One region of the Kitasatospora putterlickiae genome, then DNA from elsewhere that is predicted to be linked to it. Evidence: predicted binding sites of a transcription regulator. Region 1 holds the regulator's gene; the other holds the start of a gene.
What was found. The regulator HspR, encoded in region 1, represses chaperone genes until heat shock. The targets are predictions, from matches to a motif close to TTGAGNNNNNNNNNCTCAA.
Positions count from the first base shown of each region.

Region 2: lon (endopeptidase La) is a predicted target of HspR. The motif match lies at 3,887-3,905, and genes of this name have one in related genera.

Region 1 covers NZ_BAAAKJ010000183.1:20,502-35,267, reverse strand. Annotated here, with positions in the region: gene clpB (ATP-dependent chaperone ClpB) at 1-1,105, opposite strand, end outside; gene ABD308_RS18390 (LysR family transcriptional regulator) at 1,177-2,205, opposite strand; gene ABD308_RS18385 (TDT family transporter) at 2,276-3,388, shown strand; gene ABD308_RS18380 (helix-turn-helix transcriptional regulator) at 3,955-4,986, shown strand; gene ABD308_RS18375 (LuxR C-terminal-related transcriptional regulator) at 4,973-5,911, shown strand; gene ABD308_RS18370 (hypothetical protein) at 5,919-6,545, opposite strand; gene ABD308_RS18365 (hypothetical protein) at 6,919-7,047, shown strand; gene ABD308_RS18360 (helix-turn-helix domain-containing protein) at 7,111-8,100, opposite strand; gene ABD308_RS18355 (heat shock protein transcriptional repressor HspR) at 8,308-8,820, opposite strand; gene dnaJ (molecular chaperone DnaJ) at 8,828-9,988, opposite strand; gene grpE (nucleotide exchange factor GrpE) at 10,147-10,782, opposite strand; gene dnaK (molecular chaperone DnaK) at 10,779-12,629, opposite strand; gene ABD308_RS18335 ((Fe-S)-binding protein) at 12,928-14,766, shown strand, end outside.
Region 2 covers NZ_BAAAKJ010000202.1:9,453-15,449, reverse strand. Annotated here, with positions in the region: partial or broken gene ABD308_RS20320 (2-oxoglutarate dehydrogenase E1 subunit family protein) at 1-199, opposite strand, end outside; gene ABD308_RS20315 (sensor histidine kinase) at 502-1,632, opposite strand; gene ABD308_RS20310 (response regulator transcription factor) at 1,716-2,453, opposite strand; gene ABD308_RS20305 (rhomboid-like protein) at 3,003-3,791, shown strand; gene lon (endopeptidase La) at 3,928-5,997, shown strand, end outside.

The sequences.
Region 1 (14,766 bases):
CCGCGATCTGCACCTTGTGGTGCGCCTCGTAGCGGCCCTTGAGGCCGCGCAGGATGGCGATGGAGTCCTCGACGCTGGGCTCGCCGACCAGCACCTGCTGGAAGCGTCGCTCCAGGGCCGGGTCCTTCTCGATCCGCTCGCGGTACTCGTCCAGGGTGGTGGCGCCGACCATCCGCAGCTCGCCGCGGGCCAGCATCGGCTTGAGCATGTTGCCGGCGTCCATCGCGGAGTCGCCGCCGGCGCCCGCGCCGACCATGGTGTGCAGCTCGTCGATGAAGGTGACGACCTGGCCGTCGCTCTGCTTGATGTCGTTGAGGACGGCCTTCAGCCGCTCCTCGAACTCGCCGCGGTACTTGGCGCCGGCGACCATCGCGCCGAGGTCCAGGGCGACCAGGCGCTTGCCGCGCAGCGACTCCGGCACGTCGCCGGCCACGATCCGCTGGGCCAGGCCCTCGACGACGGCGGTCTTGCCGACACCGGGCTCGCCGATCAGCACCGGGTTGTTCTTGGTCCGGCGGGAGAGCACCTGGACCACCCGGCGGATCTCCTGGTCGCGGCCGATCACCGGGTCGAGCTTGCCGTCCCGGGCGGCCTGGGTGAGGTCGGTGCCGTACTTCTCCAGCGCCTTGTAGGTGCCCTCGGGGTCCGGCGAGGTGACCCGGGCGCTGCCCCGGACGTCCTTGAACGCGGCGAGCAGCGCCTTCGGGGTGGCGCCGTGGCGCACCAGCAGCTCGGCGACCGCGCCGCCCTCGGCGGCCACGCCGACCAGCAGGTGCTCGGTGGAGACGTACTGGTCGTCGAGGTCGTCGGCGCGCTTGCCGGCCTCGGTCAGCACGGCCAGGGTGTCGCGGGCCAGCTGCGGCGCGGCGACGGTGCTGCCGGACGCGCTGGGCAGCGCGGTGAGCTGGCGGCGGGCCTCGGCGTCGAGGCGGGACACGTCCGCGCCGACCGCCTCAAGCAGCGGCCTGGCGATGCCCTCGGGCTGTTCCAGCAGGGCGATCAGGATGTGCACCGGCTTGACGTCCGGGTTGCCGACGGCCCCGGCCTGCCGGATCGCGGCGGACAGGGCGTCCTGCGTCTTGGTGGTGAACTTGCTGGCGTCCACTGCTGGGGGGTCCTCCTCGTCGTGCGCGATGTCTGCTGTCTACAGCATGCACTAAGTTGAGTCTATTCCGCTCAACTTCTGGATGAACGGTCGGGGCGGACCCGCAGCGCGGGGCGCTCGGCCGAGCCGGCGGGCTTGCGGGCGGCCTTCGGCGGCAGGGCCCGCGCCTGCGCCATCCGCGCCTGGTGGGTCCCGGCCGTCCGCCGGGTCAGCGCCAGCAGTTCCCGGGCCGGGCCGGTCGGCCGCTGCCCGGCCGGCCAGACCGCGCGCAGCGGCCGCCGCAGGTCCAGCTCCTCGGCCAGCCGCACCGCCACCAGCCGCCGGGTCGCCAGCTCCTCCACCACCGCGAGCTCGCTCAGGCAGACCGGCCCGGCCCCGGTCATCGCCGCCGCCTTCAGCGCCGTCGACGAGGCCAGTTCCAGCCGCGGCGGCGCGGTGCCGCCGTACGGCGCCAGCGCCATCTCCAGCACCTCCCGGGTCCCCGACCCCGGCTCGCGCAGCACCAGCGGGGTCTCCGCCAGCTCCCGCGCGGACAGCGGCGAGCGGCGCCGGGCCCACGGATGGTCCGGCGCCACCACGACCACCAGCCGGTCCGCCGCCACCACCGCGCCCGCCAGCCCGGCCGGGGGCAGCGGGCCCTCGACGAAGCCGAGGTCCGCCTCCCCGGCCAGGACGTGGCCGGCCACGTCCGCCGAGTTGGCGGTGCGCAGCGTCACCGCCGTGCCCGGGCTGACCGCGTGCAGCGCCAGCAGCCAGCCCGGCATCAGGTACTCGGCGACGGTCAGGCTGGCCACCACGATCAGGCGGGCGTCCCGGCGCTCGCGCAGCGCGTCGATCCCGGCGTCCAGCGCCTGCGCCGCCTCCACCACCTGCCGCGCCCACTCGACCACCAGCCGGCCCGCCTCGGTGGGCCGGGAGCCGCGCGGGGAGCGTTCCAGCAGCGAGACGCCGATCTGCCGCTCCATGCCTTTGATCCGGGCGCTCGCGGTCGGCTGGCTCACCCCGAGTTCGGCGGCCGCCCGGCCGACGCCGCCGAGCCGGGCCACCGCGAGCAGCAGCTCCAGCGCACCGAGTTCGGGGACACGCGGGGAGAGGGCCATAGGTTCAGGCTATGTCCTCATAGAGCGCGCGGCGCTACCGGCGTCCGCCGCCCCGGGCGACGGTGGGTGCATGGCCACCCTGCTCAGCACCGCCCCCAGCCCCCGCGCGTCCGCCCGCGTCCGCCGTCTCGACCTCGCCCAGCTCGGCCCCAACTGGTACGCGGTGGTCATGGGGACGGCGATCACGGCCAACGGCGCGGCCGCGCTCCCGCTCCACTGGCCGGGCCTGATCGGCTTCGCCGAGGTGATGTGGGCGCTGGGGCTGGCCGGCCTCCTGGTGCTCGGCGCCGCCCGGGCCGTCCACCTCACCCGGCACCGCGCGGCCGCCCGCGAGCAGCTGCTGGACAACCCGGCCACCGCCGTCTTCTACGGCTGCCCGCCGATGGCGCTGCTCTCGGTCGGCCTCGGCACCCTGACCGTCGGCTCCCGGATCATCGGCACGGGCCCGGCCGTCGCGCTCGACCTCGCGCTCTGGACGGCCGGCACGCTGTACGCGCTCGCCGTGGCGGCCGGCATCCCGTACCTGATGATCACCCGGCACACGGTCTCCCCGCTCGCCGCCAACCCGACCTGGCTGCTGCCCGTGGTCGCCCCGCTGGTGGCCTCCGCCACCGGTCCGGCGCTGGTCCCGCACCTGCCGGCCGGCGCCGCCCGGGAGGCGCTGCTGTACGGATGCGCGGGGCTGTTCGGGATCGGCCTGCTGGCCACCCTGGCGGTGCTGCCGGTGGTGCTCACCGGCCTGGTGCACAGCGGGCTGCCCGCCCTGGCGCTCACTCCCACGCTGTTCCTGGTGCTCGGCCCGCTCGGCCAGTCGACCACCGCCGTCCACCAGCTGGCCGACGCCGCCGACCCGGTGTTCCCCGGCCTGGCCCCGGCGGCGGGCGCCCTCGCCGAACTGTTCGGGGTGGCGGTGCTCGGTGCCGCGCTGCTCTGGCTGCCGCTCGCCGTCACCGCCAACCTGCGCGCCCGGCGGGCCGGCATGGGGTTCGCGATGACCTGGTGGGCGTTCACCTTCCCGGTCGGCACCTGCGTCACCGGGGCGGCCGCGCTCGCCCGGCACACCGGCTTCCCCGGCTTCACGGCGCTCGCGGCGGGCCTGTTCGTGCTGCTGCTGACCGGCTGGACCCTCGCCGCGGCGGGCACGGCGACCGCGCTGGCCCGCGGCCGGCTGCTGGCCCGCTGAGGCCGCGGGCTCCCGGCCTCGGCCCGGGTTCCGGAACACGCAACTCCGCCACCGACCGGACGGACGGTCGGAGAATCCTCGCCGCACCCCTGTGACCTGCGGTTTCGCGGAAGCCGGAAACGGCCCGCGGAAGCGTGCGCCGAACCGGCGGTGCAGGTTCCTGCAATTGCGAGAACATGCAGCAGGGTGGCACTTGTTCACCGGCCGTCACGCTGTGAGGGTGGAGGCACGCCAGGTCGTCCGGGCAACCGCAGCCCGAGGAAGGCGACTTGCTCTTCATACTGGATGCGACCGGTACGTCCGCACGTACCTGCATATCGGGGGGGAGAGCACCGGCCGGGACGCCATGTGTGGTGATGGCCCCCGGGACCGGAGCCGTCGAGGCGTTGCTGCTCCGCCTCGACGGAAGCGCTGGGACCGGCGTACACCGGCGGCCCCTGGACCCGAGTGCGACGGCACCCGGGGTCCGGGGGACCGTCGGGCACCAGTACCTTGATCGTCGCCGGCCATCGCGCGCGGCACGCGGAGCACCAACACCCCCGAGCATCCGGCAGGGAGCGTTCGACGTGACGTTCGAGGCGACGGCGGACCCGAGCACCACCCAGGGCGCCGCCGCCGGCGACGGGAGCACGGCCGCCGCCGGGGCGGCCGGCGAGCCCGACGAGGCCGCGCGCCGCGTCTACCTCGCGATCCTCGCGGGCGGCGGCCGGGTCAGGTTCGCCGACGTCCCCGAGTCCGACCGCGACCCCGTTCGCCAACTCGTCTCCATCGGCCTGCTGATGCCCAACCCGATGGACGCCTGCTACACCGCCGTCAGCCCCCGCTCGGTCAGCGACCGCCTCGGCACGGAGCTGCGCAGCGAGGCCACCCGGCTGCTGGTGCGCGCCGAGAGCCTGCCCGGCGCCCTGGACGCCCTCACCCGGGCCTACGACGCGATGCCCCGCCCGCCGGAGCGCTCCGGCGGCGCGGTCTACATCGAGGGCCACGTCCACATCCGGCACCGGATCTCCCAACTGGTCGCTGACTGCCGCACCGAGGTCCTCACCGCCCAGCCGGGCGCCCGCCCGGCCGACGCGCTCAAGATCGCCATCCAGCAGGACGTGCAGCTCCTCCAGCGCGGCTGCTCGCTGCGCACCGTCTACCAGCCCGTCGCGATCGCCGATCCGCCCGCCCTCGCCTACGTCGAGGAGGTCACCCGGCGCGGCTCGCTGATCCGGATCCTGGACGAGCCCTTCGAGCGGCTGATGGTCTTCGACCGCTCGGTCGCGGTGATCTCCGCCTCCGACGACCACAGCACCGCCGCGTTCATCACCGACCCGGCCGCGATCGCCTTCATCGTCAACGCCTTCGAACGCGACTGGTGCCGTGCCGACGCCACCGACTGGTCGGCCGTCCTCGGCCAGAGCCCCACCCCCAGCGCCCCCGACCGGGTCGGCCGGCTGCTCGCCCGCGGCCTCACCCAGCGCGCCGTCGCCACCCGCCTGGGCCTGAGCGAGCGCACCGTCGCCGCCCACATCTCCCGGCTGCGCGACCGCTACGGCGCGCAGACGCTCTTCCAGCTGGGCTGGCTGATGCGGGGTGGCCGTGACGGCGGATGACCTCACCCCGGCCGAGCACGCGCTCTACCTGGCGGCCCTCTCGAACGGCGGCCACCTCGCGGCACCGCCCGCCGCCGGCCCGGGCGCCGATTCGGGCGCCGATTCGGCGGCCCTGGCCGGCCTGCTCGCCCGGGGCCTGTTCGCCCCCGGCGCCGCGGGCTACGCCGCGGTCGACCCACGAGCGGCCGGTGACCGCCTCGCCGCCGGACTCCGCGGGGAGGCCACCCGTCTGCTGGTGCGCGCCGAGAACCTCCCCGACGCCCTCGCCCCGCTCACCGCCGCCTACGACGCCGCGCACCAGGGCCCCGAGTCGCACCACGTCGAGGGCCGGGACGCCATCCGGCACCGGATCTCGCAGCTGCTGGCGGAGTGTCAGGAAGAGCTGCTGACGGCCCAGCCCGGACCGCACTGGGCCGTCACCCTGGAGCCGGCGCTCAGTCAGGACCTCCCGCTGCTGATGACCGGACGCCGGATGCGGACCATCTACCAGCCCGCGGCCCGCCGCCGGCCGGCGGTGGTCGAGTACGCGGGCGCGGTCACCCGCCACGGCTCGCGGATCCGCCTGCTGGACGAACCGTTCGACCGGACGATCATCGTCGACCGGTCGACGGCCGTCGTCTCCGCCCGGTCCGACCACGGCGCCGCCGCCTTCATCACCGACCGGGCCACGGTGGCCGCGCTGGTCGCCGTCTTCGAGCGCGACTGGTCCCGCGCCGCCGCCGTCGACTGGTCCGCCACCCCGCACCGGGCCGCCACCCGGATCACCGGTCTCCTCGCCCGCGGCCTCACCCAGGGCGCCATCGCGACCCGCCTGGGCCTGAGCGAGCGCACCGTCGCCGCCCACATCGCCCGGCTGCGCGACCGTCACGGCGCGCAGACCCTCTTCCAGCTCGGTTGGCGGATGCGGGGCGAGGGCGATGGCTGAGCCGGGGTCAGCCGGTGGCGGCGCCGGTGGGCCAGTAGCCGGACGGGCCGACGGCGGGGGGCTGCTGGCGGGGGACGGTGAACTGCTCGCCGGGGGCGGTCCAGAAGCCCTCGCGCAGGGAGAGCGCCATGCCGGCCCAGTCGAGGGCGGTCTCCACGGTGTGGTGGAGGGCCTCCTGGGACCAGGTGTCGTCGAAGACCAGCGGCAGGACGGGGGCGACCTGCTCGATGGTGGCGATCAGCGGGTTGTGGGTGATGGCCTCGTCCACGAGCAGGACGATCGGCTTGCGCAGTGCCGACGCCCAGCCCAGCTCCAGGCTGACGCCGGCGGAGAGCGGCGCGCCGACGTAGGCGAAGACCAGGTCCGCGGACTGCAGCGCGCGGAAGTCCGACGGCACGCGGGGCTCGGGGGCGCGCCCGGCGACGGTCCAGGCGTCACTGTGGTGGGCGCTGTAGACGGCGGCGCCGCTGCGAAGGAGGGTGGTGCGCAGGGTCGTCAGCCGCGTCCGGCTGGCGAGGGTCACCACACTGTCCGCCGGCCCCGTCAGCCGCATCAGCGGCGCGGCCAGGAACACGCGTGCACGCCGGCCCTCATGGGCCTGGCTGTCGTGGTGACGCAGGTAGGGCTCGGTCATGTCGACTCCGGGGGAAGGCCGACCGGGTTGGGACGGTGCCGGTAGGCGTTGAGAGTGGTTGCTGCTACAAGCGATTCCGGGTGCCCTGTGGTGAGATATTGACAGTACAGCGCCATGATCAGGATCCAGTGCCGGACTATCGAGGGCGAACTGATCGTCTATCAGTGGCCCTGGGTGCGTCCAGGTTCTTGCCCTGTCATCTGGCTGCATGGCAGGGAGATGACGGCACCGGGTCTTCGGTGGGGGTGACAGTGCAACGGGATCTGCGGCATCATGTGGACTCCCGTGCTAATGGTGCCGCTCGCGTTGGCTTTCGGAAAGGAGTGGGCTGGTGTCCCGTATGTCCAGGCTTATGTGCAAGGTCGTGCTTTCAGTGGCCATCGCGATTGGGGCGTTGGCCGGCGGTGTCGCCGCCGGGCAGGCGCAGCAGGCCGGTGACGGCGTCGCTGCCAAGTCCCGCCCCGTCGCCTACCTCACCGCGGAGGACATGAACTGGGGTTGATCCGCGAGGGCATGCCCGTGGGCGGACCCGCCGTCCGGCGCGTCCCCCGACCCTGATCGCCGTTCAGTCGTTCTTCTGGTGCGAGGCGCGTCCCAGGACGTAGCCCAACTGGAAGAGGGAGTCGACGTCGTAGTCGTCCCGCATTTCCGCGATGTGCCGGGCCAGGGTCCGCTCACTGATGCCCAGCCGTCGTGCGATGACCCGGTGGTTGGTCCCGGAGAGAAGCAGGTCGATGATCGTCTGCCGGAGTCTCGAAACGACCTCCTGCGGAACGGTGGCATCGCCGTCGAAAGCCAGTGCCCGGCTCCAGTTCCGTTCGAACACCTCCTCCACGAGGAAGGTGATGACCGCGGGATCCCGGACGAACGCCGCGACGTCGTCGCCGTCCACCGGGAGGACCGCGAGGCGACGGTCGACGATGAGCAGCCGCGCGTACGGTTCGTCGAGCGTGCGGAATTGATATCCCTCCCTGGCGAGCCTGGCGACGTATTCCCGGGTGGGCTGGTGGTAACGGGTGCTGGCGTTGTAGATGGTGCGCATGGAAGCGCCCCGCTGGAGGCTCTTGAGGTCGCGCTCCAGGCCGGCGGCGAGGAGTTCCGGAGGTCTCGGGCCGCCGGGCTGCATGGCCAGCCCCTCGGTCATGCCGGCGGCCATCTCCTGCTGGAGGCGTTGATTGATCACCGCCTTCCCGTGCAGGTATTCGATGGGGCCGCCGATCTTGTCGGGGCCATGAAAAGCCTCGGCGAGTTCGGCGAAATCCGTCGGTATGGCGACCGCGTGGGTGAGCAATTCGAGCGCCTGGCGCTGCCAGACGGAACTGAGGCTCAACGAAAGCTGGGCGGGATCCGCCGCGATGAAGGCCCCGGGATCGTCGCTGTTCGGAATGAGGAGCCCGAGATCCAGCAACTCCCGGAGTGCGTGGTTGCATTCCGGATTTGCGCTGTCTGGTATTCGGCCGCTGTCGTGGATCGTCTTCAGGTAGAGCGCACGGGCGTCCGCGGAAAGAATTCGTGACCCGCCATCGGCGGAACCAGGCTGCTCTCGCCCGCTCATCTTCGGCTCCCTGTCGTCGACCGGACAACTAGTCAACGTCCTAAAACACGTGTACCAGGCATCCTAGGATGCGAATGCAGCCCTTCATCCGCTTCCACGGCAGCTGCCGAGGCATGCTCCGGTGCGGCACTCTCTCACAGACGGGGCCGCCGCCGGCACCCCCCGGCCAGGGGGAAACCGACGGCGGAACGGGCGGCCCGGTGGCCGTCAGCGCTTGGGGCGCCAGACCACCAGGGCGCTGGAGTGCGGCGTGGGCGGCTGGTAGGGGACGAGGTCGCGGCGGTAGGAGGCGTGGATGGTGGCCTCGCGCTGCTGGAGCGCGGTGGCGGCCCCCTCCAGGGAGTCGGCCAGCTCGGCGATCCGGGACTGGAGCGCGGCGACCTGGTTCTCCAGCTCGATGATCCGCTTGATGCCGGCCAGGTTGATGCCCTCGTCCTGGGAGAGCCGCTGGACCTCGCGCAGCTGCTGGATGTCGCGCGCGGAGTAGCGCCGGCCGCGCCCGGCGGTGCGGTCGGGGCAGACCAGGCCGAGCCGGTCGTACTGGCGGAGGGTCTGCGGGTGCAGGCCGGAGAGCTCGGCGGCCACCGAGATCACGTAGACCGGGGTCTCCTCGGTGAGCACGTACTGGGGCTGCGGGGCGGCCCGGCGGGTGGTGCGGCGGGCGCCGCCTCCGGGGAGGCCTTCGCCGAGGCCGGGGCCGATGGGGTCGTCGGGGGTCATCTGGTCGTCACGCTCCCTCCGCCGCCCGGAAGAGGGCGGCTCGCGGGTCGTCGGAGGCGGTCGCCTCGCGGTACTGCTCCAGAGCGGTCAGTGCCTCGCCGGTGACGTGCTGGGGCACCACGACCTCCATGGTGACCAGGAGGTCGCCGCGGGTGCCGTCCTTGCGGGTGGCGCCCTTGCCGCGGGCCCGCAGGGTGAGGCCGTTGGCGCTGCCCGGGGGCAGCTTGAGCTTCACCGACGGGCCGTTCAGGGTCGGCACCTCGATGGTGCCGCCGAGCGCGGCCTCGGGGAAGGTCACCGGCACCGTCACCGTCAGGTTGTCGGCCTTGCGCCCGAACACCGGGTGCGGGTCGACGTGGACGGTGACGTACAGGTCGCCGGGCTGGCCGCCGCGCTCGCCCTGGGCGCCCTTGCCCTTGAGACGGATCCGCTGGGCGTCCTGGACGCCGGCCGGGATCCGGACCTGCATGGTGCGGGCGGAGCTGGCGCGGCCGCTGCCGTGGCAGTCCGGGCACGGGTCGTCGACGATCATGCCGCGGCCCCGGCAGTCCCGGCAGGGCTCGGAGAGCGCGAAGGCGCCCTGGCCTCGGCTGACCGTGCCGGAGCCGACGCAGGTCGGACAGACCCGGGGGGTGGTGCCGGACTTGGCGCCGGTGCCGTTGCAGAGCCGGCAGGGGGCCTGGCTGGTCATCCGCAGCGGGACGGTGGCCCCGTCCACGGCCTCCTCGAAGGAGAGCGTCACCTCGGTCTCGACGTCGGCGCCGCGCCGCGGCTGGGCCTGCCGGCCGCCGCGGTTGAACAGCCCGCCGAAGACGTCGCCGAGGCCGCCGCCGGCGGCGCCGCCGCCGCCCTGGCTGCCGCTGAAGAGGTCGCCGAAGTCGAAGCTGTAGCTGCCGGTGCCGCCCGGGCCGCCGGGCCGGAAGCCGCCGTTGGCGAAGAGGCTGCGGGCCTCGTCGTACTCCTTGCGGCGCTTCTCGTCCGAGAGGACGTCGTAGGCCTCGGAGATGTCCTTGAACCGCTCCTCGGCCTTGGTGTCGCCCTTGTTGGCGTCGGGGTGGAACTCGCGCGCCAGCTTGCGGTAGGTCTTCTTGATCTCCGTGGCGCTGGCGTCCTTGGGCACGCCGAGGACCTTGTAGTAGTCCTTCTCCACGTAGTCCTTGCCGCTCATGGCCGGCGCCACCTCCCGAGGTCCATCGTCACTGTGCTGTCAACGGTCCGGGCACGGCCGTCCGTGCCCGGGCACGTCGACAACGCGCTGCGGAGCCGCCCGCCGTACTGGCCGGCGTACGACTCCGCAGCGCAGGGGTTGTCAGCTGTCACCGGTGGTCAGCTGTCCGAGCCACCGTCTGCCTGGTCCTTCTTCTCCCCGCCCTTGGCGGTGTCGGCGTCCGGGCCGGACGCGGTCTGGGTGCCCGGCTGGGGCTCCGCGACCGCGACCATCGCCGGGCGGATGATCCGCTCGCCGATCCGGTAGCCGGGCTGGAGGATCTGGACGCAGGTGTCCTCGGTGACCTCCGAGGAGTAGCTGTGCATCAGCGCCTCGTGCATGGTCGGGTCGAAGGGCTCGCCCTCCTTGCCGAACTGCTGCAGGCCCAGCTTGGCGACGACCGTCTCCAGCGACTCCGCGACGGACTTGAAGCCGCCCGTCACCTCGCCGTGGTCGCGGGCGCGGCCGATGTCGTCCAGCACCGGGATCAGCGACTCCAGGATGTTGGAGACGGCGATCTCACGGACCGTCAGCCGGTCGCGCTCGACCCGCTTGCGGTAGTTCTGGTACTCGGCCTGGAGACGCTGGAGGTCGCCCGTGCGCTCGGCCAGCTCGCGCTTGGCCGTGGCCAGCGCCTCGGTGCCGGAGGCGGAGCCCTCGGCCCCGGCCGCGGCGGCCTCCTCGGCCGCCTTGATCACGGCCTCCTCGGCGGCGGAGTCGTCGCCGGGCTCGGCACCCTGCGGCTTCTCCGTCATGCCGCACCGCCCTTGGGCTTCTCGTCGTCCACGATCTCGGCGTCGACGACGTCGTCGTCCTTGGCACCCGCGTCACCGGCGGCACCCGCGCCCGCACCGGCCGCACCGGCGGCGTCGGCGTTGGCGTACAGCGCCTGGCCGAGCTTCTGGGCGGTGGTGGAGACCTTCTCCGAGGCCTCGCGGATCTTCGCGATGTCCTCGCCCTTCAGGGCCTCCTTGAGCTCGCCGATGGCGGTCTCGACCTCGGTCTTGACGTCGGCCGGCAGCTTGTCGGCGTTGTCGGCGATGAACTTCTCGGTGGAGTAGACGAGCTGCTCGGCCTGGTTGCGGGTCTCCACGGCCTCGCGGCGCTTGTGGTCCTCCTCCGCGTACTGCTCGGCCTCGCGCATCATGCGCTCGATGTCGTCCTTCGGCAGCGCGGAGCCGCCGGTGACGGTCATCTTCTGCTCCTTGCCGGTGCCGAGGTCCTTGGCGCCGACGTGCATGATGCCGTTGGCGTCGATGTCGAAGGTGACCTCGATCTGGGGCAGGCCGCGGGGGGCCGGCGGCAGGCCGGTCAGCTCGAACATGCCGAGCTTCTTGTTGTACGCGGCGATCTCGCGCTCGCCCTGGTAGACCTGGATCTGCACGGACGGCTGGTTGTCCTCGGCCGTGGTGAAGATCTCCGAGCGCTTGGTCGGGATCGTGGTGTTGCGCTCGATCAGCTTGGTCATGATGCCGCCCTTGGTCTCGATGCCGAGGGACAGCGGGGTGACGTCGAGCAGCAGGACGTCCTTGACCTCGCCCTTGAGGACACCGGCCTGGAGCGCGGCGCCGATGGCGACGACCTCGTCCGGGTTGACGCCCTTGTTGGCGTCCTTGCCGCCGGTCAGCTCGCGGACCAGCTCGGCGACGGCCGGCATGCGGGTGGAGCCGCCGACGAGGACGACGTGGTCGATCTCGGAGAGCGCGATGCCGGCGTCCTTGATCACGTTGTGGAACGGGATCTTGCAGCGCTCCAGCAGGTCGGAGGTCAGCTGCTGGAACTGGGCCCGGGTGAGCTTCTCGTCCAGGTGCAGCGGGCCCTCGGCGGAGGCCGTGATGTAGGGCAGGTTGATCGAGGTCTCGGAGGACGAGGACAGCTCGATCTTGGCCTTCTCGGCGGCCTCGCGCAGACGCTGCAGGGCCATCTTGTCCTTGGACAGGTCCACGCCGTGGCCGGCCTGGAAGACCTTGACCAGGTGGTCGACGATCTTCTGGTCCCAGTCGTCGCCGCCGAGGTGGTTGTCACCGTTGGTGGCCTTCACCTCGACGACCCCGTCGCCGATCTCCAGCAGGGAGACGTCGAAGGTGCCGCCGCCGAGGTCGAAGACCAGGATGGTCTGGTCGTCCTTGTCCAGGCCGTAGGCCAGGGCGGCCGCGGTCGGCTCGTTGACGATGCGCAGGACGTTGAGGCCCGCGATCTCACCGGCCTCCTTGGTGGCCTGGCGCTCGGAGTCGGAGAAGTACGCCGGAACGGTGATGACGGCGTCGGTGACCTGCTCGCCCAGGTAGGCCTCGGCGTCCCGCTTCAGCTTCTGCAGCACGAAGGCGCTGATCTGCTGCGGGTTGAAGTCCTTGCCGTCCAGCCCGATCTTCCAGCTGGTGCCCATGTGACGCTTGACCGAGCGAATGGTCCGGTCGACGTTGGTGACCGCCTGGCGCTTGGCCACCTCGCCGACGAGCACCTCGCCGTTCTTCGCGAAGGCGACGACGGACGGCGTGGTCCGCGCGCCCTCGGCGTTCGTGATGACGGTGGGCTCGCCACCCTCCAGAACGCTGACGACCGAGTTCGTCGTGCCGAGGTCGATGCCGACCGCGCGTGCCATCGTAGATACCTCCACGGAAGAGTTGAGCTTTACGGACTCAAGGATGCATGACGAGGCGGGTGCCGTCAACAGCCCTGAGTCCTGGCCGCTCAACTTTGCTGAGCCGTGCTCCGAGTGCGGCGGCCGGGCCGTGCCGCGCGTGCGCCCGCGTGACTGCCGCCATACCTTGAGCATCTTCAGCAGAAGCGGTGGCGAACGGTAATGTCCGGGCCGTCGGCCCTGGAAGTTACCGACGAGTACAATGCCTCCGGAGACACCGGACACCAGCAACACGCAAGCCGCAGGAGACGGAGAGCCGATGCAGCTAGCAGCGATCGTCATCTCGCTGGTCACCTTTGTGATCGGCACCGCGCTCGCCGCTCGTGCGGCGCTGTACATCTACCGGGTGGTGCGCACCGGCCAGCCGGACGCCACCCGCTTCGGGCAACCCGCGCAGCGGGCGAAGACCGTGGCGGTGGAGTTCGTCGGCCACACCCGGATGAACCGCTGGGGGATCGTCGGCGTCGCCCACTGGTTCGTCGCGGTCGGCTTCTTCAGCCTGATCCTGACCCTGGTGACCGCGTTCTTCCAGCTGTTCGACGCCGAGTTCGTGCTGCCGGTGCTCGGCGGCTGGCTGCCGTACGAGCTGTTCACCGAACTGGTCGGCACCTTCACCACGCTGGGCATCGCGACGCTGATCGTGATCCGCCTGCTCAGCCTGCCCGGCCGGGCGGGCCGCAAGTCCCGCTTCGCCGGCTCGATCGCCTGGCAGGCCTTCTACGTCGAGTACACGATCCTCGGCATCGGCCTGTGCATCATGATCCTGCGCGGCCTGGAGGGCGCGCTGGAGAACGTCGGCTCCTACGAGGCCAAGTACCTGATCTCCTACCCGCTGGTGGTGGCCTTCCGCGGTCTGTCCCACGGCACCCTGGAGAACCTGGTCTACCTCTTCGCGATGCTGAAGATCAGCATCTCCTTCGCCTGGGCGATCACCATCGGTCTCAACCCCTCGATGGGCGTCGCCTGGCACCGCTTCCTGGGCTTCTTCAACATCTACTTCAAGCGCGAGGAGGACGGCTCCACCGCGCTCGGCGAACTGCGCCCGATGACCAGCGGCGGACAGCCGATCGACTTCGAGGACCCGGCCGACGACGCCGTCTTCGGCGTCTCCCAGGTCGAGCACTTCTCCTGGAAGGGCATCCTCGACTTCTCCACCTGCACCGAGTGCGGCCGCTGCCAGTCGCAGTGCCCGGCCTGGAACACCGGCAAGCCGCTGTCGCCCAAGCTGCTGATCATGAGCCTGCGCGAGCACGCCTTCGGCAAGGCCCCCTACCTGCTCGCCGGTGGCGGCAAGGACATGGAGGGCACCGAGAAGGCCACCGCCGAGCAGCTCAAGGACGTCCCCGCCGCCGCCTTGGCCGAGGCCGAGCGCCCGCTGATCGGCACCGCCGAAGAGAACGGCGTCATCGACCCCGACGTGCTGTGGTCCTGCACCACCTGCGGCGCCTGCGTCGAGCAGTGCCCGGTCGACATCGAGCACATCGACCACATCGTCGACATGCGCCGCTACCAGGTGATGATCGAATCCTCGTTCCCCACCGAGGCCGGCACCATGCTCAAGAACCTGGAGAACAAGGGCAACCCCTGGGGCATGGCCACCAAGGCCCGCCTGGACTGGGTCAAGGAGCTCAAGAAGGAGACCGGCATCGAGGTGCCGGTGATCGGCGAGGACATCGACCCCGCCGAGGTCGAGTACCTGTACTGGGTGGGCTGCGCCGGCGCCCTGGAGGACCGCGCCAAGAAGACCACCAAGGCCTTCGCCGAGCTGCTGCACACCGCCGGCGTGAAGTTCGCGATCCTCGGCAAGGAGGAGTCCTGCACCGGTGACTCCGCCCGCCGCCTGGGCAACGAGTTCCTCTTCCAGATGCTCGGCGCGCAGAACGTCGAGACCCTGAACGCGGCCCTGGAGGACGCTCCGGTCAAGCGGATCGTGGCGACCTGCCCGCACTGCTTCAACACCATCGCCAACGAGTACCCGCAGCTGGGCGGCCACTTCGAGGTCATCCACCACACCCAGCTGCTGCAGCACCTCATCGACGAGGGCAGGCTGGTGCCGGTCAACCCGGTCGAGGGCCTGATCACCTACCACGACCCCTGC
Region 2 (5,997 bases), on a different contig from region 1:
CGACCTGGGTCGCGGCCTGGGTCACTGGGGTCACCTCGGTACCGGGCTTGTAGTCGGCGAAAAAGTCCCACCAGGCTCGGTCGACCGAGTTCGGGTCCTGGAGGTACTGCTGGTAGATCTCGTCGACGAGCCACTCATTGGGGCCGAAGCCAGTGGAGCTTGCCGAGCTGTTGGGGTGTTCAGGGGACTGTGGCGACACGGCGGCAACCGCCCTCTTCCGCTTCCTTTTGGGATGTTTGGACAGCGGGGATTAAGGCTACGCCTCCGACCAGTGATCGCGCAGTCCCCGGGGCTCAGGCGTCGCCCAGATCACAGTCATGACCTGCGCTTTGGCTGAAAATGTGCGTTAGAAACCGGCATCGGAGGGGAACCGACCGCTTCCGACCACCCGACAAATGCGGTCAAAAGCGGACATAGGGGGGTTTGGACCCCGGGGGCGGCTCTGTGTCGGATCTGTGACATTCGTCCACTTCACCCCCGGGGCCCGGTCAACGCGGCCGGTCAGCGCGGCCCGGGCAGCCGGACCTCGATCCGGCAGCCCCGGGCGGCCTCGGCGACCTCGATCCGCCCGCCGTGCAGGTCCACCGCCCAGCGGGCGATCGCCAGGCCGAGGCCGGTCCCGCCGTCGGCGCCCGGCCCGGCGGCGGTCGCGGTGCCGCTGCGGCCGAACCGTTCGAAGACCCTGGTCCGGTCCGCCGCCGGGATGCCGGGACCCTCGTCCTCGACCTCCAGCAGCAGCGAGCCGGGCCCCTCGTCGGGCCGGGCGCGCACCGTCACGGTGCCGCCGGGCGGGGAGTGCTTGCAGGCGTTGTCGACCAGGTTGGCGACCACCTGGTGGAGCCGCTCCGGGTCGGCGACGCCGGTGAGGCCCATCGGGCTCACCTCCAGCGCGAGCCGGACGTCTCCGCGCCGGGAGAACGCCCCGCCCGCCGTGGCGCCGTCCACGGTGACCCCGCGCAGCACGCCGTCCAGGAACTCGCGCACCTCGAAGGGGCGCGCGTCCAGGTCGACCACGCCGTCGTCGATCTTGGAGAGGTCGAGCAGATGGGTGACCAGCCGGCCGAGCCGCTCGGTCTGCTCCAGCGCGGCACCCAGGGTCGCCGGGTTCGGCTGGACGACGCCGTCGACCACGTTCTCCAGCACGGCGTGCAGCGCGGCGATCGGCGTGCGCAGCTCGTGCGAGACGTTGGCGACCAGTTCGCGGCGGTGCCGGTCGGCCGCCCCCAGGTCGGCCGCCATCTGGTTGAAGGTGGCGGCCAGCTCGCCGATCTCGTCGCGCGAGTTCACCTCGACCCGGCGGCTGTAGTCGCCGGAGGCCATCGCGCGGGCGGCGGCGGTCATGTCGCGCAGCGGGGCGGTCAGCCCGTGCGCGAGGAACTGCATGAAGAGCAGCGAGGCGATCATCGAGAAGATCATGATGATCCGGATCTGGGTCTCGGACCGGATCGCCACGACCACCATGCCGGTGGCCAGGAAGACCGACACGATCACCAGGAGGGCGAGTTTGCCCTTGATCGAGCGGACCGGGTCCAGCGGCCGGATGTCGGCCCAGACCCGTTTCGCGGCGCGGGCGGCCAGCGTGGGCGGCCGGCTGCCGTCAAGGTTCCCGTTGCGTTGCTGTGGAAAGGTCATTGGTCCCCTGTGGTCCCCCGCGTGGGTGCGCACGGCGGTCGGGACACGGGCCCCCCGGCGGCCCGGTGTCCGAGGCTTCGCCGCTACGAGAGCGGGGCCTCCAGCGCGTAGCCGACGCCGTGCACGGTGCGGATCCAGCTGGCGCCGATCTTCCGGCGCAGCGCCTTGACGTGGCTGTCGACGGTGCGGGTGCCGGAGGCGTCCGTCCAGTCCCAGACCTCGGCCAGCAGCTGCTCGCGGGTGAGCACGGCGCGCGGCTGGGCGGCCAGGCAGGCGAGCAGGTCGAACTCGGTCGGCGTCAGGTGGACGTCGCCCGAGGCGAGCCGGACCCGGCGCTGCACGTGGTCGATCTCCAGCTCGCCGAAGCGCAGGCTGCCCAGCGCGGGCGTGCGGGCGGCCTGCTGGGCGCGCTCGACGCGGCGCAGCAGCACATTGACCCGGGCGGCCAGTTCGCGCATGGAGAAGGGTTTGGTCATGTAGTCGTCGGCGCCGACGCCGAGGCCGACCAGCAGGTCCGTCTCGTCGTCCCGCGCGGTGAGCATCAGGACCGGTACCGGGCGCTGCGCCTGGATCCGGCGGCACACCTCAAGGCCGTCGAAGCCGGGCAGCATGATGTCGAGGACGACGAGGTCGGGCTGCCAGGTGTGGAAGCCGTCGACGGCGCCCGGGCCGTCGTGGGCCACGGCGACCTTGAAGCCCTCCGCGCCCAGCCGGGCCGCGATGGACTCGGCGATCGTGGGCTCGTCCTCGACCACCAGCACTCTGCGCTGACTGCTCACCGTGCCGCCGGCGTTCTGGTTGTCCTGCTGAATTTCTGTCACGGTCACGCCACCGCCCCCAGGGCTGCGGGCCGGCCACCTGTGGGGATGGCGAAGGCTCCGCTCGTAGTCTTGTTCCGTCGTGGACTGTGCCGGGTCCGCCGTCCCGTCGCGTTCCGCGGGGTCGGCGAGCGGGTGTGCGCCGCTCACTTCTCCCACACACCTCGCAGCGTACGGACAGCGGGTGATCCCCGGCAGGTGGACCGGACATTTCCGGCCCGTGGGCCGGCTCGCCGGGCCGTTCGTCGGGCCCACTCGGAAGTGGGCACGGGCCGATACCTTACCCGGCGTTTTTTCACTCCGTAACGGTATGTATGCACATCGGTTGGCACCAAGCCGCCGGTCAGCGGGGATGGGCGTGCGTATAAGGGGAGAAGGTCTGGACCAATTCGAGCACCCCGCGACCCGGTCGCTTCCAGCGTTCTCCCAGCGGGCTCCCAGTCGCCGCCCGTACCGTGGCCACGACAAATCACGGGGGTGGGATTCCCGGAACGCGCCGGTGCGTTGGACGCGCGCGGGAGCGGCGGCCGCGGGAGGCGGAGCGGAGGCGGCATGACGGAGCGACGGGTGCGCGCCGGGCGCGGCGGTCCGCCGTACGGCATGCTCCGGCACGGCCTGCGGGCCGGGGTGGTCGAGTGGCTGCTGGCCCGGGTGCCCACCCCGCGGCGCAACCCCTTCGCGCTCGGCTACCTCGCGGTGGTCGGCGCCACCACCACCTTCGCCGGACTGGCCGACCCGGACCTGGTGCGCCGGCTCCAGGAGGCGTCCAGCTCCGACGGGCACAACCTGCTGCAGCACCCGCTGCGCGCGCTGCTGCTCAGCGGCTTCTGGGTGGCCGGCCCGGACTGGGTGCCCTACCTGTGGGCCTTCGCCCTCACCGTCGCGCCGCTGGAGCGCCGGGTCGGCCCGGCCAGGGCGGCCGCCGTGTTCGCCGCCGGGCACATCGGCGCCACCCTGCTCTCCCAGGGGGTGGTGATCGTCGCGGTGGAGACCGGGCGGCTGGAGCCGGCCGCGATGGACTACCTGGACATCGGCGTCAGCTACGGCGTGCTGGCCAGCCTCGGCGCGCTGGCCGGGCTGCTGCGGCCGGGTGGGCGGGTGATCGCGCTCGGGCTGGCCGGGGTTCTGATCGTCGAGCAGATCGCCGGTGACCGGGACCTGGTCACCGGGGTCGGCCACCCGGCGGCGCTGCTGACCGGGGTGGCGCTGTGGCGGTGGCTGCGCCGCTGGGACGGGCACCGGCCGTGCCGTATCCGGCTCGGGCCGTCCGCCGAGCGCCCCCGGACGGTGCCCGCGCCGGGGTCCGCGCCGGGTCGGGCCGCCGCGCTGGACCGCGTCTGAGCCGGGTCCGGCCGCGTTTTGACGGGACCGCCAGATCTCCTTCACCGTTCGCTCACGGCGAACGAGGTCCGGGGAACATCCGGCGACCGCAAAGCCTTAGTCAGGTCGACTCAAGTTCGCTGACTGGGGAGAGATCATGGCATCGACGTCCACTCCGCTCACCCTGCCCGTGCTGCCGCTCGATGACGAGGTCGTCCTGCCGGGCATGGTCGTCCCGCTGGACCTGAAGGACACCGAGGTCCGCGCCGCCGTCGAGGCCGCGCGGGCCGCCGCCACCGGCAAGCCCCAGGTCCTCCTGGTTCCGCGGGTGGACGGCTCGTACGCGGCGGTCGGCACCCTCGCCACCGTCGAGCAGGTCGGCCGGCTGGCCGACGGCGACCCGGCGGCGCTGGTCCGCGCGGTGCGCCGGGTGCGGATCGGCGTCGGCACCACCGGGCCCGGCGCCGCGCTCTGGGTGGAGACCACGCCGTTCCGGGAGTCCTCGGTCGGCACCCCGGTGGCCGGGCGGGCCGCCGAACTGGTCAGGGAGTACAAGAGCCTGTCCACCCAGTGGCTGCGCAAGCGCGGCGCCTGGCAGGTCGTCGACCGGGTGGCCGCCATCGAGGGCGTCGGCGAGCTCGCCGACAACATCGGCTACGCGTCCTTCGTCACCGCCGAGCAGAAGCTCAAGGTGCTGCTGGAGGCCGACCAGGTCGCGCGACTGGAGTACGCGCTCGGCCTGCTCCGCGACCACCTCGCCGAGGAGGAGGTCAACGACACCATCCGCAAGGACGTCGAGGAGGGCGTGGCCAAGCAGCAGAAGGAGTTCCTGCTCCGCCGCCAGCTGGAGGCCGTCCGCAAGGAGCTGGCCGAGCTGAACGGCGACCCGGCCGGCGAGGAGGACGACTACCGCGCCCGGGTCGAGGCCGCCGACCTGCCCGAGAAGGTCCGCGAGGCCGCGCTCAAGGAGGTCGACAAGCTGGAGCGCTCCAGCGAGCAGTCGCCCGAGGGCTCGTGGATCCGCACCTGGCTGGACACCGTCCTGGAGCTGCCCTGGAACGAGCGTACCGAGGACTCCTACGACATCGCCGGCGCCCGGGCGGTGCTGGACGCCGACCACGCCGGGCTGGCCGACGTGAAGGAGCGGATCGTCGAGTACCTGGCCGTCCGCAAGCGCCGGGCCGACCAGGGGCTCGGGCTGGTCGGCGGCCGTCGCGGCGGCGCGGTGCTGGCGCTGGTCGGCCCGCCCGGCGTCGGCAAGACCTCGCTCGGAGAGTCGGTGGCCCGCGCCATGGGCCGCGAGTTCGTCCGGGTCTCGCTCGGCGGCGTCCGGGACGAGGCGGAGATCCGCGGCCACCGGCGCACCTACGTCGGAGCGCTGCCCGGCCGGCTGGTCCGCGCCATCAAGGAGGCCGGCTCGATGAACCCGGTCGTCCTGCTCGACGAGATCGACAAGGTCGGCTCCGACTACCGGGGCGACCCGGCCGCCGCCCTGCTGGAGGTGCTCGACCCCGCGCAGAACCACACCTTCCGCGACCACTACCTGGAGGTCGAGCTGGACCTCTCCGACGTGGTCTTCCTCGCCACCGCCAACGTCCTGGAGGCCATCCCCGAGCCGCTGCTCGACCGGATGGAGCTGGTCCGGCTGGACGGCTACACCGAGGACGAGAAGGTCGTCATCGCCCGCGACCACCTGCTCCCGCGCCAGCTGGAGAAGGCCGGACTGGGGGAGGCGGAGGTCGCGGTCGACGAGCCGGCGCTGCGCAGGCTCGCGGGGGAGTACACCCGCGAGGCGGGCGTGCGGAACCTCGAACGGGCCGTCGCCCGGGTGCTGCGCAAGATCGCCGCGCAGAACGAGCTGGGCGAGCGCGAGCTGCCCGCCACGATCGGCGCCGACGACCTGCGCGCCCTGATCGGCCGGCCGCACCACGTGCCGGAGGCGGCCCAGGAGCCCGCCGAGCGGCGCACCGCGGTGCCCGGCGTGGCCACCGGCCTGGCGGTCACCGGAGCCGGCGGCGACGTCCTCTACATCGAGGCCTCGCTCGCCGACGCCGAGACCGGCGGCACCGGGCTGACCCTGACCGGCCAGCTGGGCGACGTCATGAAGGAGTCGGCGCACATCGCGCTCTCCTACCTGCGCTCGCGCGGCGCCGAGCTGGAGCTGCCGGTCACCTCGCTGCGCGACCGCGGCGTGCACCTGCACGTCCCGGCCGGGGCCGTCCCCAAG